DNA from 4 places in the Mesorhizobium sp. M2A.F.Ca.ET.043.05.1.1 genome. Region 1 is predicted to be linked to each of the others. Evidence: riboswitches for the same ligand, from Rfam matches in the RefSeq annotation. Region 1 holds a riboswitch; each other region holds the start of a gene.
The links. Region 1 has a riboswitch for cobalamin ahead of EJ069_RS13075 (CbtB domain-containing protein). Riboswitches for the same ligand answer to the same signal wherever they lie in the genome.
Positions count from the first base shown of each region.

Region 2: another riboswitch for cobalamin. It lies ahead of EJ069_RS22445 (aromatic ring-hydroxylating dioxygenase subunit alpha); the one in region 1 lies ahead of EJ069_RS13075 (CbtB domain-containing protein).
Region 3: another riboswitch for cobalamin. It lies ahead of bluB (5,6-dimethylbenzimidazole synthase); the one in region 1 lies ahead of EJ069_RS13075 (CbtB domain-containing protein).
Region 4: another riboswitch for cobalamin. It lies ahead of EJ069_RS04110 (DUF1636 family protein); the one in region 1 lies ahead of EJ069_RS13075 (CbtB domain-containing protein).

Region 1 is NZ_CP034446.1:2,646,233-2,649,278, reverse strand. It holds gene EJ069_RS13085 (hypothetical protein) at 1-441, opposite strand, end outside; gene EJ069_RS13080 (CbtA family protein) at 528-1,268, opposite strand; gene EJ069_RS13075 (CbtB domain-containing protein) at 1,371-1,580, opposite strand; adenosylcobalamin (AdoCbl) riboswitch at 1,629-1,706, opposite strand; gene EJ069_RS13070 (histidine phosphatase family protein) at 1,812-2,384, shown strand; gene EJ069_RS13065 (PilZ domain-containing protein) at 2,503-2,775, shown strand; gene EJ069_RS13060 (DUF6428 family protein) at 3,013-3,046, opposite strand, start outside.
Region 2 is NZ_CP034446.1:4,642,677-4,645,722, forward strand. It holds gene ugpC (sn-glycerol-3-phosphate ABC transporter ATP-binding protein UgpC) at 1-242, shown strand, start outside; gene EJ069_RS22435 (DUF680 domain-containing protein) at 318-551, opposite strand; gene EJ069_RS22440 (DUF680 domain-containing protein) at 621-827, opposite strand; cobalamin riboswitch at 1,321-1,523, shown strand; gene EJ069_RS22445 (aromatic ring-hydroxylating dioxygenase subunit alpha) at 1,632-2,879, shown strand; gene EJ069_RS22450 (hybrid-cluster NAD(P)-dependent oxidoreductase) at 2,900-3,046, shown strand, end outside.
Region 3 is NZ_CP034446.1:3,381,612-3,384,657, reverse strand. It holds gene EJ069_RS16675 (hypothetical protein) at 11-991, shown strand; gene bluB (5,6-dimethylbenzimidazole synthase) at 992-1,717, opposite strand; cobalamin riboswitch at 1,760-1,937, opposite strand; gene EJ069_RS16665 (histone deacetylase family protein) at 2,053-2,979, shown strand; gene EJ069_RS16660 (exodeoxyribonuclease VII small subunit) at 2,983-3,046, shown strand, end outside.
Region 4 is NZ_CP034446.1:867,259-870,304, reverse strand. It holds gene EJ069_RS04115 (winged helix-turn-helix domain-containing protein) at 1-647, shown strand, start outside; cobalamin riboswitch at 678-883, shown strand; gene EJ069_RS04110 (DUF1636 family protein) at 923-1,348, shown strand; gene cobW (cobalamin biosynthesis protein CobW) at 1,351-2,388, shown strand; gene EJ069_RS04100 (cobaltochelatase subunit CobN) at 2,419-3,046, shown strand, end outside.

The DNA of each region.
Region 1 (3,046 bases):
TGCGTCGATGTCGGAGATGAGCGCTTTCGCCTGGCGCTCGGCCGCTGGCATCTTCGCCATATAGGCGAGCAGCTCCTTGGCGGTGGCGAGATAGGCGTGGCTGCATTCGTTGAAGGGGCTTTCCTCGTCGCCCAGGCTTCCCGGCATCAGGCCCCAGAGGCAGTATGTGAATTGCAGATTGCCGTGATTGTAGAGCCGCCTGAAGGTCGGATCGGTCGCGGTCTGGCGTTGGGCAAGGTCGAGGATGTCGCCGCGATAGCGCGCGATCACCGCCATCTGGCCGTGGGTGAGGCTGGGGATCTGGATGCCCGCGGGAGGCGGGGCCGAGGAGCCGCTATGCGCCAGCGCCGAGGCTGTCGCCAGCAGGGCGAACAGTGCCGCAACCGAGCAATTCCAGGAAAAGTGTGCCGCGGTTTTCCGTCCGGAATTGCGAGAAAACAAAAGACCAAAGCGGCTCAGCGGTCGTGTCGACCGTTGAGCCGCTTTGGCCGCCAGGGCAAAGAACCGTGGCGGCCAGCGCATGGGTTTCAGGCGTAGCGGCGGGCGGAGCCGCGCTGGTCGCGCACTGCGACCACGCGCTCGGCAACAGCGCCGAAGCCGAGTCCGACGACGGTCCACAGCACCAGCTGGATGCCGAGCGAGGCGACGCGGAATTGCCACAGCACCGTCGCCGAGAAGTTCTCCGGCACTTCGTTGATGTCGGGCAGGGCCGCCTTCACCAGCGCGAAGACGACGAGGAAGGCGAGCCCAGCCACGATCGAGGCATTCCAGGCGCCGAGCCTGCTCCACAGCCGCTGCGCCAGGCCGACCGCCGCCACCATCGCGGCGATCGAGATGACGATCATGATGAAGAACAGTTCGGTGCGGTAGGCGATGGTTTCGGGATTGCCGACCGCGGGCGGGTTGGCCGGGTATTTGAGGCTCGGAACCACGATCACGGCAAGGAAACCGAGCAGCGCCAGCAGCGCCGAGGTGCCGCGCGGGCCGAGCGAGCTCAGCCGGCCATAGGCATAGGCGAAGACCAGCGAGAACAGCCCACCAAGCGCCGCGCCATAGACCAGCACGCCGGTCGCCAGACCGATGCCTGCCTGCGTGGCGCGGCTGACCATCTCGGGCTCCGGCGCCTCGCCGGCGGCCTGCGCCTGCTGTTCCTCGAAGGCGATCGCCTTGTCGACCTGCGGCTCGCCATAGACGCGGGCGAAGGCGAACGCCAAAATCCCCGCCACCAGCCCGACAAGCATGCCGCGCAGCAAAAGTTTTCCGACCATGTCAGAGTCCCTTCAAGCAATTTTCCGGAAAAATTAAGCGTTTTCCTCCCGGAATTGCGTCAGACCAAAACTTAGGACGGTTCAGCCTTCGCTGAATCGCTCCTAGTGGCAGGGGAAGCCGAGCAGGTGGCGGCCGTCATGCACGAATTCATGCACTACCGTGCCGCGGATCAGCGACGTCGCGCCTTCTTCCGCGCCGACGAAATAGATCATCAGCATCAGCATCAGGCCGGCAAAGATTGCCCAGGGCAGAAGCTCGCGGACGGGAATCGCAACCGGGCCGTAGGTCGGGGCGAAGGTGGTGTCGGACATTTTGACCTCCTACTGGGATGCTGCGTCCCGTTGATCCAACTGTGGCTGCGGGATAAGGCCTGACTTTCGGCTGGTGCCGATCACAGTGGCGCGACCGTGCCGGACTCGCACCGGCTTCCAATCCCGTATAGCGCTAAAACACTTGTCAGCAGTTCGTTCGCCTGTCAACGACATGTAATGGCCAACGCGGCTTCGCCTGGCCGAAATTTCACTGGACCACGGAGTTTTGGGATGTTCGCCCGCCTGACGATGATCGCAAGCGGCGCGACGCAGGCCGCGCGCAAGGGCCGCTTTCCGACGGACGAGGCGCCGGAGCCGAGCGCCCTCGATCGCGCCGGCGCGATCGCTTCGTCGCTGCGCCGGGCCGACCGCGTCTGGACAAGTCCGGCGCTTGCCGCGCGCAGGACGGCCGAGGCGCTCGGCCTGGATGCCACGGTCGAGCCGCTGCTTGCCGAGCAGGATTTCGCGCGCTGGGCCGGCAAAAGCTTCGAGCAGGTGCAGGCCGAGGACCCGGCAGGCATGGCGGCCTGGTTTGCCGATCCGGACGCTGCACCCCATGGCGGCGAATCGCTTGCCGCCGTCGCCCGGCGGGGTGCCGCGCTGATGGAGCGGCTGGCCGGCGAGGGCGGGCACACCATCGCGCTCACCCATGCCGTGCCGATCCGCGCCGCCATCGTGCATGTGCTGGGCGCGCCGCTCTCCTCGGTTTGGAAGATCGACATCGAGCCGCTGTCGTTCACCGAGTTCCGCAGCGACGGCCGCCGCTGGGTGCTGCACGCGAGCGGAGTCGCCGGGGCGAGATAGCGCTGGAGAACAGCTTTTCGAATCCTGCTGTTTCAGCAACCGCTAACGGAACGGAAACGCCTTGCTGCTATGGTGCTGCCCTGTGGCGAGGAGAGCCTTGCCTTAGGAGCCGCCGGATATGGCCAATTATCCCGAGACCGAGCGCCGTCTTCATGCGCGCGAATTCGTGCTCAAGGAAGCCACGATCATTGCCGGTGACGTCAGGATCGGCTGCTCGGTCAGGAATCAGCACGAGCAGGGCGCGGAGTTGCGCGTCGCCGCCGATACGGAGATCCCGGAACGCTTCCTGCTCGAGGTCCCAGCCGACGATATGATCTATCGCGCCCTGGTGCGGTGGCGGCGCAACGATCGCATCGGCGTGGCGCTCTACAGCAACGCGCCGAGGGGCTGACGCGTGGTCCTCGGCAATTCGTGACTTGATCCTGTCCGGATGGAATGCAACCCGGCACATCGGGAACGCAACCGCGGCGCGTGCGTTCATGAGGGCCGATCAACTGGGATTTTCGCGCATGAGCAGGACAGCCGTTTGGGTGGCGCTGATCGCTATCATTCTCGTGGGCCTCTATTTGTTGCAGCACAATGGCATGATCAGATTCTGAAGCGGCGGCGCTTAGGCTGCGTTCGCCGGTCAGCAGCAGCGGCTCTCTCCGCAACACGGTTTT
Region 2 (3,046 bases), 2.0 Mb from region 1:
CCACCGGTTCCGATTACCTCTTCGAGGGCAAGGTCGACTATATCGAGCAACTCGGCGAGGTTCAGCTCGTCTATATCGATATCGGCCGCGCAGACCTGCCGCTGGTCGCCAAGCTGCCCGGCAATGTCGAGGTCAAGCGCGGTGAGACACTGCGGCTCAACGCAAGCGCCGGCGATCTGCATATTTTCGACGCCGACGGCCATTCCTTCACGCTGCATCGCGAAGAAGCAAAGGCGGCTTGAGCGCAGAGCCGCTGCGGCAAAGAAAAAGCGGCGGGCCTCGGCCCGCCGCTCCTGTTTTCAAATCACGGTCGGCTGTTAACGATTGCCGAAGTGGTCGCGGTCAGCGCCCTGCGGAGCCGACTTCTGCGCGTCGCGGGACGAGTTCAGCAGCTTGTAGACAGGCGAGTCGGTGCCGATCGACGAGGTGCGGGTCGTATCCACGGCGGGAGCCGGCTGGTTGACGCCGCTGTTGCCGTAATTGTCGCTGCCCGCAAAAGCAGCCGAGGAAACGGCCATGAGAGCCGCGGTGGCAAGAATGATATTTTTCATCTCAGTACTCCTGAATTTCCTGATCCGACCGAGGCGACGGGCAAACCCGTCGCCGTTCGAAGTCGGCTGTTAGTTGTTACCGAAAAGGTTGCGGTCGGCGCCCGTGGCGACAGGCTTCTGTTCAGCCGGTTCGGACTTGCGGACCGAGGCTGTGTAAGAAGAGTCGACCGTGGCGGCCGGCGGGTTGGCAGCCTGCGCGTTGTAATTGTCGCTACCGGCAAAGGCGCTGCCGGAAATTGCCAGAAGGGCTGCGGCAGTGAGAACAATCTTTTTCATTTTTGCTACTCCAGTATTTTTATTCAGTCCGTCTAGCGGCGTGTCTTGGGAATGAAATCGCGTCGTTCGGACAGCGCTGATTTGGGTGAGCCGATCGCCGGATTCCAATCACGATGTTTTTTCGTCTGGACTATGAATCCGCATCTTGAAGTTTTCATAAGCATGCCTATGACTATATTTTTATCGAATCTAATCAATGACTTATGTGAGTTCGGCGGTTGGCTCACCAAGTGTGTCGGAGCGCCAACGTTCACAGCGTCCTGTACGCACCGTCAACAGAAACGAACCGTTCGGTTCGATTTTAGAATCTGCTAATAGTCACTTTTTGATACTGTTAACCATCGGAGCCCTCCTGAAGCTCGTCCCGGGGAGCGTTCTGGAAGCCGGAGGGCATGGCGCAAGGACGAGACTCAGCACCGTCAATATGCCGCCCATTGTCGCGCCGCATGGATGCGATGTCGTTTTCATGCCGACGGGAAACCGGCTGTCGTGGTTAGATCAGGCCATCTCAGGTGCCGCTTCGTCGCGACGAGGCGGAGAATTGGGAAGCCGGTCGAAATCCGGCGCTGCCCCCGCAACGGTGGTGGAGTGAGGTCGCAACGGGAGACCACTGGGCCATGGGCCTGGGAAGGTGTTGCGACCGCCCGCGAGGGCAACTCCAAAGCCCGGAAACCAGCCAGAGACAGTTTGAACTCGACTGATCGCGGTGGGCGGTCAAGAGGCGGACGGCGCGTGCCCGGCCCTGCCGGTGGCGGTCGTTCTTCTCCATCACCACCAGTTCAGTCCTTGATGCGAGGACAGGACATGGATGCGCGCAACGACATGCTGAGGCTCCTGCAGAGCCGCAAGCCGGGCTACTCGCTTGAGCAGCCCTTCTATACCGATCCCGACTATTTCAAGCTCGACATGGAGCTGATGTGGTATCGTGACTGGTTGTTCATCGGCCATGATTGCGAGCTGCCGAAACCAGGCAGCTACATCACCGTCCAGATCGGCGACTATCCAGTGGTGCTGGTCCGCGACCAGAAGGGAAGCATCAACGCTTTCCACAACTCCTGCCGGCATCGCGGCAGCCGCGTGTGCAACACCGACAAGGGCACCGCCGCCAAGCTGGTCTGTCCCTACCATCAGTGGACTTACGAGCTCGACGGGCGGCTGCTGTTCGCGCGCCAGATGGCGGAAGGATTCGACAAGAGCCAGTTCGGCCTGAAGCCGGTCGCCTGCGAGAGCGTCGGCGGCTACATCTTCATTTGCCTGGCAAAAGAGCCGGCCGACTTCGCGCCGATGCGCGCCATGATCGAACCCTATCTCCTGCCGCACCGGCTGAGCGAGGCGAAGGTCGCGTTCGAATCGACGATCGTCGAAAAGGGCAACTGGAAGCTCGTCTGGGAAAACAACCGCGAGTGCTATCATTGCGCCGGCAACCATCCGGAACTGTGCAAGACCTTCCCGGAAGCGCCGACGGTCACCGGTGTGCAAGGCGCCGACAGCGATCCGGAAATGCTTGCGCACTGGGCGAAATGCGAGGCGGCGGGTCTGCCGAGCCGGTTCCGGATCGACCCGGCCGGGCAATACCGCGCGACGCGCGCGCCGCTGCTGCGCGACGCCGTCAGCTACACGATGAGCGGCAAGCGCGCCGTGACGAAAAACCTGTCCGCCAGCGTCGCCGCCGACCGTATCGGCACGTTGATGCACTACCATTACCCGACCACGTGGAACCACATCCTCATCGATCACGCCGTCACCTTCCGTGTGCTGCCGATCAGCGCCACCGAGACCGCGGTGACGACGAAATGGCTGGTCCACAAGGACGCGGTGGAAGGCGTCGACTACGATCTGGCAGAACTCACCCATGTCTGGACCGAGACCAACGATCAGGACCGCCGCATCGTGGAGGAAAATGCGCTCGGCATCCTGTCGCCGGCTTACGAGCCCGGTCCCTATTCCGAGTTGCATGAGGGCGGCGTCATCCAGTTCGTCGAGTGGTACGCCTCCTTCATCGGTCCGCGCCTTGCCGAAGGCGGTCGCCCGGCGTTGCGCAGCGTCGCCTGAAGGCTAAGGAGATGAACGCGATGACGGATCTCGGCCTCTATCGCCATCTCGACGAGATGGCGCCCTGGAACGACAGGCTGCAGGTGCTGGAAGTGATCGGCGTCAGCGACGAGGCGCCGCAGGTGAAGACGTTCACCTTCCGCTCCGACAATCAGACCTGGTTCCGC
Region 3 (3,046 bases), 740 kb from region 1:
GAGTCGGGGCATGTGGGACTTCAGCATCGCCAGGTCGGTCTCCATCATGATGCGGACATGGCCGTTCATCGTCTTTCGCATGATCGTCTATTTCGGCATCACCGTCGCTTACATCATGGCGACCGGCACGGGCGCCAGCGTCGGCTACGGCGTCGGCCACATCTCGACCGATCCGGATGGCCCGATGTCCTTCGCTCTCTGGGGCGGCGTGGTCGGCTTCGGAATCGTGTCGATCGCAGTCTACTGGATCCGCGAATATATCCTTTATGTGCTGAAAGCCGGCCATGTCGCCGTCATGGTGCATCTGATCGACGGCCATGAAGTGCCCGACGGCCAGGGCCAGATCGCCTATGCCAAGGAAGTGGTCAGCCAGCGCTTTGCCGAGGCCAATATCCTTTTCGTCGTCGACCAGTTGGTCAAGGGCGCCATCCGCGCCATCACCGGCCTGATCGGCGGCATCGCCGCCTTCCTGCCCATTCCCGGCCTGAGCGGCATCGTCAGCTTCATCAACACGGTGATCCGCCTGTCTCTGACCTATGTCGACGAGATCATCCTCGGCTACAACATCCGCATCAATTCGAACTCGCCCTTCGAGACGGCCAGGCAGGGCGTCGTGCTCTACGCCCAGAACGGCAAGCACATGATCAAGAACGCCGTCTGGTTGGCGGTGATCATGTGGGGCGTGTCCTTCGTCATCTTCCTATTGATGCTGGCGCCCGCGGCCGCGATCCTGTGGGTCATGCCCGGACAATTGGCCGGCTGGGCCTTCATGCTGGCCATCGTCTTTGCCTGGGCCTTCAAGGCGGCCTTCATCGAGCCCTTCGCCATCGCCTCGCTGATGCAGGTCTATTTCGAAGCCATCGAAGGCCAGGTTCCCAATCCAGAATGGGACAACCGGCTCGCCGAGGCGTCGTCCAAATTCAGGGAGCTGCGCGACAAGGCGCTGGGCTCCTTCGGCGGCTCGCGCTGGGATACGCCGCGAGCCGCTTGATCATTGCTGGCGACCTAGCCTTGCGATCGCCGATTTGAGCGGCGCCTCGCCGGCGCCGCGAAACGTCTCGCTCATCACCAACTCGGGCAGCGGCAGGCGCTTGCCCCAGCCATGCGCTTCGAGGTCGGGCCTCGGCGCGAATTCCGAGACGCGGCCGACGCACAGATAGGCGATCGGCGTGACATGCTCCGGGATCGACAGAAGCCGTTTCAGCGCCTCCGTCTCGATGATGCTCACCCAGCCGACGCCGACGCCTTCGGCGCGTGCCGCCAGCCAGAAATTCTGCACCGCGCAGACGGTGCTGTAGAGATCCATCTCCGGATTGTGCCAGCGCCCGAGCGGCGAGTCCTTCGAGCGCTGCCGGTCGCAGGTGATGCAGAGATTGAGCGCGCTTTCGCATATGCCTTCGAGCTTCAGCTTGCGGTAGAGCGCCTGCCGCTCCGCCTCGATCGCCGGCAATTCCTGCTCGCGCGCGGCGAGGAACAGGTTGCGCACCTGTCTGCGCCGCTCGGCATCGCGGATGACGATGAAGTTCCAAGGCTGCATGTAGCCGACAGACGGCGCATGGTGAGCGGCGGTGAGAAGCCGCGCCAGCACACAATCGTCGAGATCGTCGGCTGTGAAATGGCTGCGCACGTCGCGCCTGGTGAACATCGCCCGGTACACCGCGTCGCGCGCCAATTGGTCAAAGTCGTCGCCACACGCGGCGATCGCTGCTGCCGTCATCGCTTTTCCCCTTGCGACAAGCCGTCCCCCGCCTGACCAAGCGGACGACCATGTCTGCCGGGCCGGTCTTCTGGCTCGGGATCGTCCCGCTCCGGCGCCTTCCCGTCATGGACAGTGGCTTTTGCCGGCGCGGTCCCCCTCACAGCGTTGGGCACGCCACGGAATAAAACCGTGTTCCCGATTCTCCCGCGTCGCGGGCACCAGGCAGCGGAATGACCTTACCGCGAAGTTCGGCACCCGCCAATGGTGCGGACGACATGGGCTGGCGCAATTTCCCCAGCCATTCGGCTTTTCAAACATGGTCATTACGGCTGCGGGTGCCTAGATTAGGCGCCATGGCCACCCGTCTCTACACGCACCCAATCTTCCTCGAACACCTCACGCCGCCCGGCCACCCCGAGCGGCCCGACCGCCTGCGCGCCATCGAGCGCGTGCTGGACGACGAGGCGTTCTCGGCGCTCGACCGCGTAAAGGCGCCGGAAGGCGATGAGAAAACCATCCTCTATGCGCACCCCGAGACTTTCGTCGAGTGCGTGCGTGCGGCGATCCCTCGGACCGGCATTGTCTCGATCGATGCCGACACCAGCGCCAGCCCGAAAAGCTGGCAGGCCGCGGTGACGGCGATCGGCGCGGCCAATGCGGCGATAGACGATGTCTTCGAGGGCCGAGCCTCGAATGTCTTCGTCGCCGCCCGTCCGCCTGGGCATCACGCCGAAAAGACGACGGCCATGGGTTTTTGCCTCTTCAACACGGCGGCGATCGCTGCCCGTTACGCGCAGAAGAAGCACCAGGCCGAGCGTGTCGCCATCGTCGATTGGGACGTCCATCATGGCAATGGCACGCAGGACATCTTTTGGGACGACCCGTCGGTGCTCTACTGCTCGACGCATCAGATGCCGCTTTACCCGGGCACAGGCGCCAAGAGCGAGACCGGCGCCGGCAATATCGTCAACGCGCCGCTCGCGCCGCGGACCGGCAGCGACATGTTCCGCGACGCCTTCCTGTCGCGCGTGCTGCCGTCGATCGATGCCTTTGCGCCGGACCTGATCATCATTTCCGCCGGCTTCGACGCGCATCACCGCGATCCGCTGGCCGAGATCAACCTGACCGAGGACGATTTCGACTGGGCGACCGGGCAGTTGATGGAGCGCGCCGGCCGCCACAGCTCCAACAGGCTCGTCAGCCTGCTGGAAGGCGGCTACGATCTGCAGGGACTGGCATTTTCAGTCGCCGCCCATGTCGGGCGGCTGATGAAGGGATAGGGTATGGCAGTGGAAGGCAATGAGGACGTCAAGGCGATGAGCTTCGAGCAGGCGCTCGACGCGCTGG
Region 4 (3,046 bases), 1.8 Mb from region 1:
AACGCTATTACGACCTGCCGGAGCGCGTTTTGCCGCAGGCCGTGCTCGACCTGCCGGTGCCCTCGGTCGAGGACGCGCATCGCGAATTGCTGCGCATTTCCGCTCGCGCCCACGCCATCGCCGCCTATGGCGACCTCCGCGACTATTTTCGCCTGGCGCCCGGCGACACGAAGGACCGCATCGATGAGCTGGTCGAAGCCGGCGAATTGCTGCCGGTGAAGGTCGAGGGTTGGGACAAGCCCGCCTATCTCCACAAGGACGCGCGAATCCCGCGCCGGATCGAGGCGCGCGCCCTGCTCGCCCCTTTCGATCCCGTCGTTTTCGAACGCACGCGCACCGAAAAGCTCTTCAATTTCCGCTACCGCATCGAGATCTATACGCCGGCCGAAAAGCGCCAATACGGCTACTACGTGCTTCCCTTTCTGCTCGGCGACCGCATCGTCGCCCGTGTCGATCTGCGCGCCGACCGCCCGGCCAGCGTGCTGCGCGTCCATGCCGCCTATGCCGAGCCCGACGCGCCGCCGGAGACGGCAGCCCAGCTCTTCGAGGAGCTGAAGCAGATGCAGGGCTGGCTCGGCCTGGAGGCGATCGAAGTGACGGCGGCCGGCGACCTCGGCCCGGCGCTGGCCGACATCGCGGCGTCGTAGCCGCGCGTTGACAGGCGCCCAGCCGTAAGCCTAAATCTTGACCCAGACGGTCTTCTCCCGGCAAAGGGAGGAGCCAAGAGGGAATGCGGTGCGGGCCCAAAAACCCAAATCCGCGGCTGTCCCCGCAACTGTAAGCGACGAGCCCCGGCCGAAAACCACTGGGATGTTCCCGGGAAGGCGGCATCTGAGGCGACGACCCGCGAGCCAGGAGACCTGCCGTCTGAGACTTTAAGTATCCGAATGCCCGGCGGGTTTTCCGGGCAAGGAGCCTGGTTTTGGATCGCAACGGCAGTTTCCCGGCAAACATCGCGGACATTCCGTCCGAGCCCGACGCGTTGGGCGGCGTGACCGTCATCGTCTGCTCGTCCTGCCGCGACGAAACCGGCTCGGACGCCCATCCGCGCGCCGGCGCGCTGCTTGCCGAAGACACGCGCCGCGCCGCCTCGAGCGAAAAAATTCGCATCCGCACCGTCGAATGCCTCGGCAACTGCAAGCGCCGGCTGAGCGCAGCACTTCTGCGCGACGGCTGCTGGAGCTACGTCTTCGGCGATCTGGACACCACCAGCGGCGCCGACCTCGTCGCCGGCGCAAAGCTCTTCGCCACCTCGGCCGACGGCCTTATCCCCTGGCGCGGCCGGCCCGATTCCCTCAAGCGCGGCCTGGTTGCCCGCATCCCTCCTCTCGACATGCTGAAGGACTGACCATGAACGCTTCCGTTTCCCGCGTGCCCTGCACCGTCGTCACCGGCTTCCTCGGCGCCGGCAAGACGACGCTGATCCGCAACCTGCTCGAGAACGCCAAGGGCAAGCGGCTGGCAATCATCGTCAACGAATTCGGCGATGTCGGCATCGACGGCGAGATCCTGAAAGGCTGCGGCGTCGACACCTGCCCGGAGGAAAACATCGTCGAGCTCGCCAATGGCTGCATCTGCTGCACCGTCGCCGACGATTTCGTGCCGGCGCTCGACCAGATCCTGTCCCGCACGCCGAAGGTCGACCACATCCTGATCGAGACTTCCGGCCTCGCTCTGCCGAAACCGCTTGTGCAGGCTTTTCAGTGGCCGACGGTGAAGAGCCGCGTGACGGTTGACGGCGTCGTTGCCGTGGTCGACGGCCCGGCGCTGGCCGACGGCCGCGTTGCCTCCGACATGGATGCGCTCCAGGCGCAGCGCGCGGCGGACGACTCGGTCGACCATGACGATCCGGTCGAAGAGGTGTTCGAGGACCAGATCGCCTGCGCCGACCTGATCATCCTGTCGAAGAGCGATCTGATGGACGCAGCGGGCTCTCAGCGCGCCAACGCCGTCATCGGCGAGCATGTGGCGCGCGCCGTGAAAATCGTGCCGACCGCGCAGGGCAAGGTCGATCCTTCGGTGCTGCTCGGCCTCGGCCTCGCCGTCGAGGACGATATCGAGAACCGCAAGACCCATCACGACGATGAGCTCGACCACGAGCATGACGATTTCGATTCCTTCGTCATCGACATCCCGTCGATCGCCAGTCCGGACGAGCTGGCCAAGCGCGTCGCCCTTGCCGCCGAGCAGGAAAATGTGCTGCGCGTCAAAGGTTTTGTCGAGGTCGGCGGCAAGCCGATGCGGCTTCTGCTCCAGGCCGTCGGCCCGCGCGTCAACCATTATTACGACCGCGCCTGGACGGCCGAGGACGACCGCCGCTCGCGGCTCGTCGTCATTGGCCTCAAGGGGCTGAACCGCCCGGCGATCGAGCGTATCCTCGCCGGCTGAGGCCAATACGAAAGGCCGACCCGAACCGCTATGCATATCCTCGCCACCACATCCGCTTCGCTCGACGATCTCGCCGAGCCGATCGACCTCAGGCAGACGCCTGCGGATGTCGTGGCGCTGTCCTTCACCGACAGCGATCTCGCCGGCCTGGCCGCTGCTTGGAAGGCCGATGCCGCGCGGCTGCCCTCGATGCGGCTGGCAGCCTTGCGCGATCTTCGCCACCCGATGTCGGTCGATCTCTGGATCGACAGCGTCGCCCGCCACGCCAGGGTCGTCCTCGTCCGCATCCTCGGCGGCTATGATTGGTGGCGCTATGGTTGCGACCAGCTCGCCGCGGTGGCGCGCGAGCGCGGCATCAAGCTGGCGCTGCTGCCCGGCGAAAGTCATGACGAGGACCAGCGGCTGATCGAAGCCTCGACCCTGCCGCGTGCGGAGCTGGACGTCCTGCTCGGCTATTTCCGCGAAGGCGGGCCGGCCAACATGAGCGCACTGGTGCGGAGGCTGGCGCGGCTTGCGGGGGCGGATGCGGCGGTTGCCGAGCCGGTGAGCGTGCCGAAGGCTGGGTACTATGAACCTGGGTTAGGGGTTGTACAGAACGCTATCTTATCGAGCGTTGGCGATCCTTCGCCCCCCTCTCTGTCCTGCCGGACATCTCCCC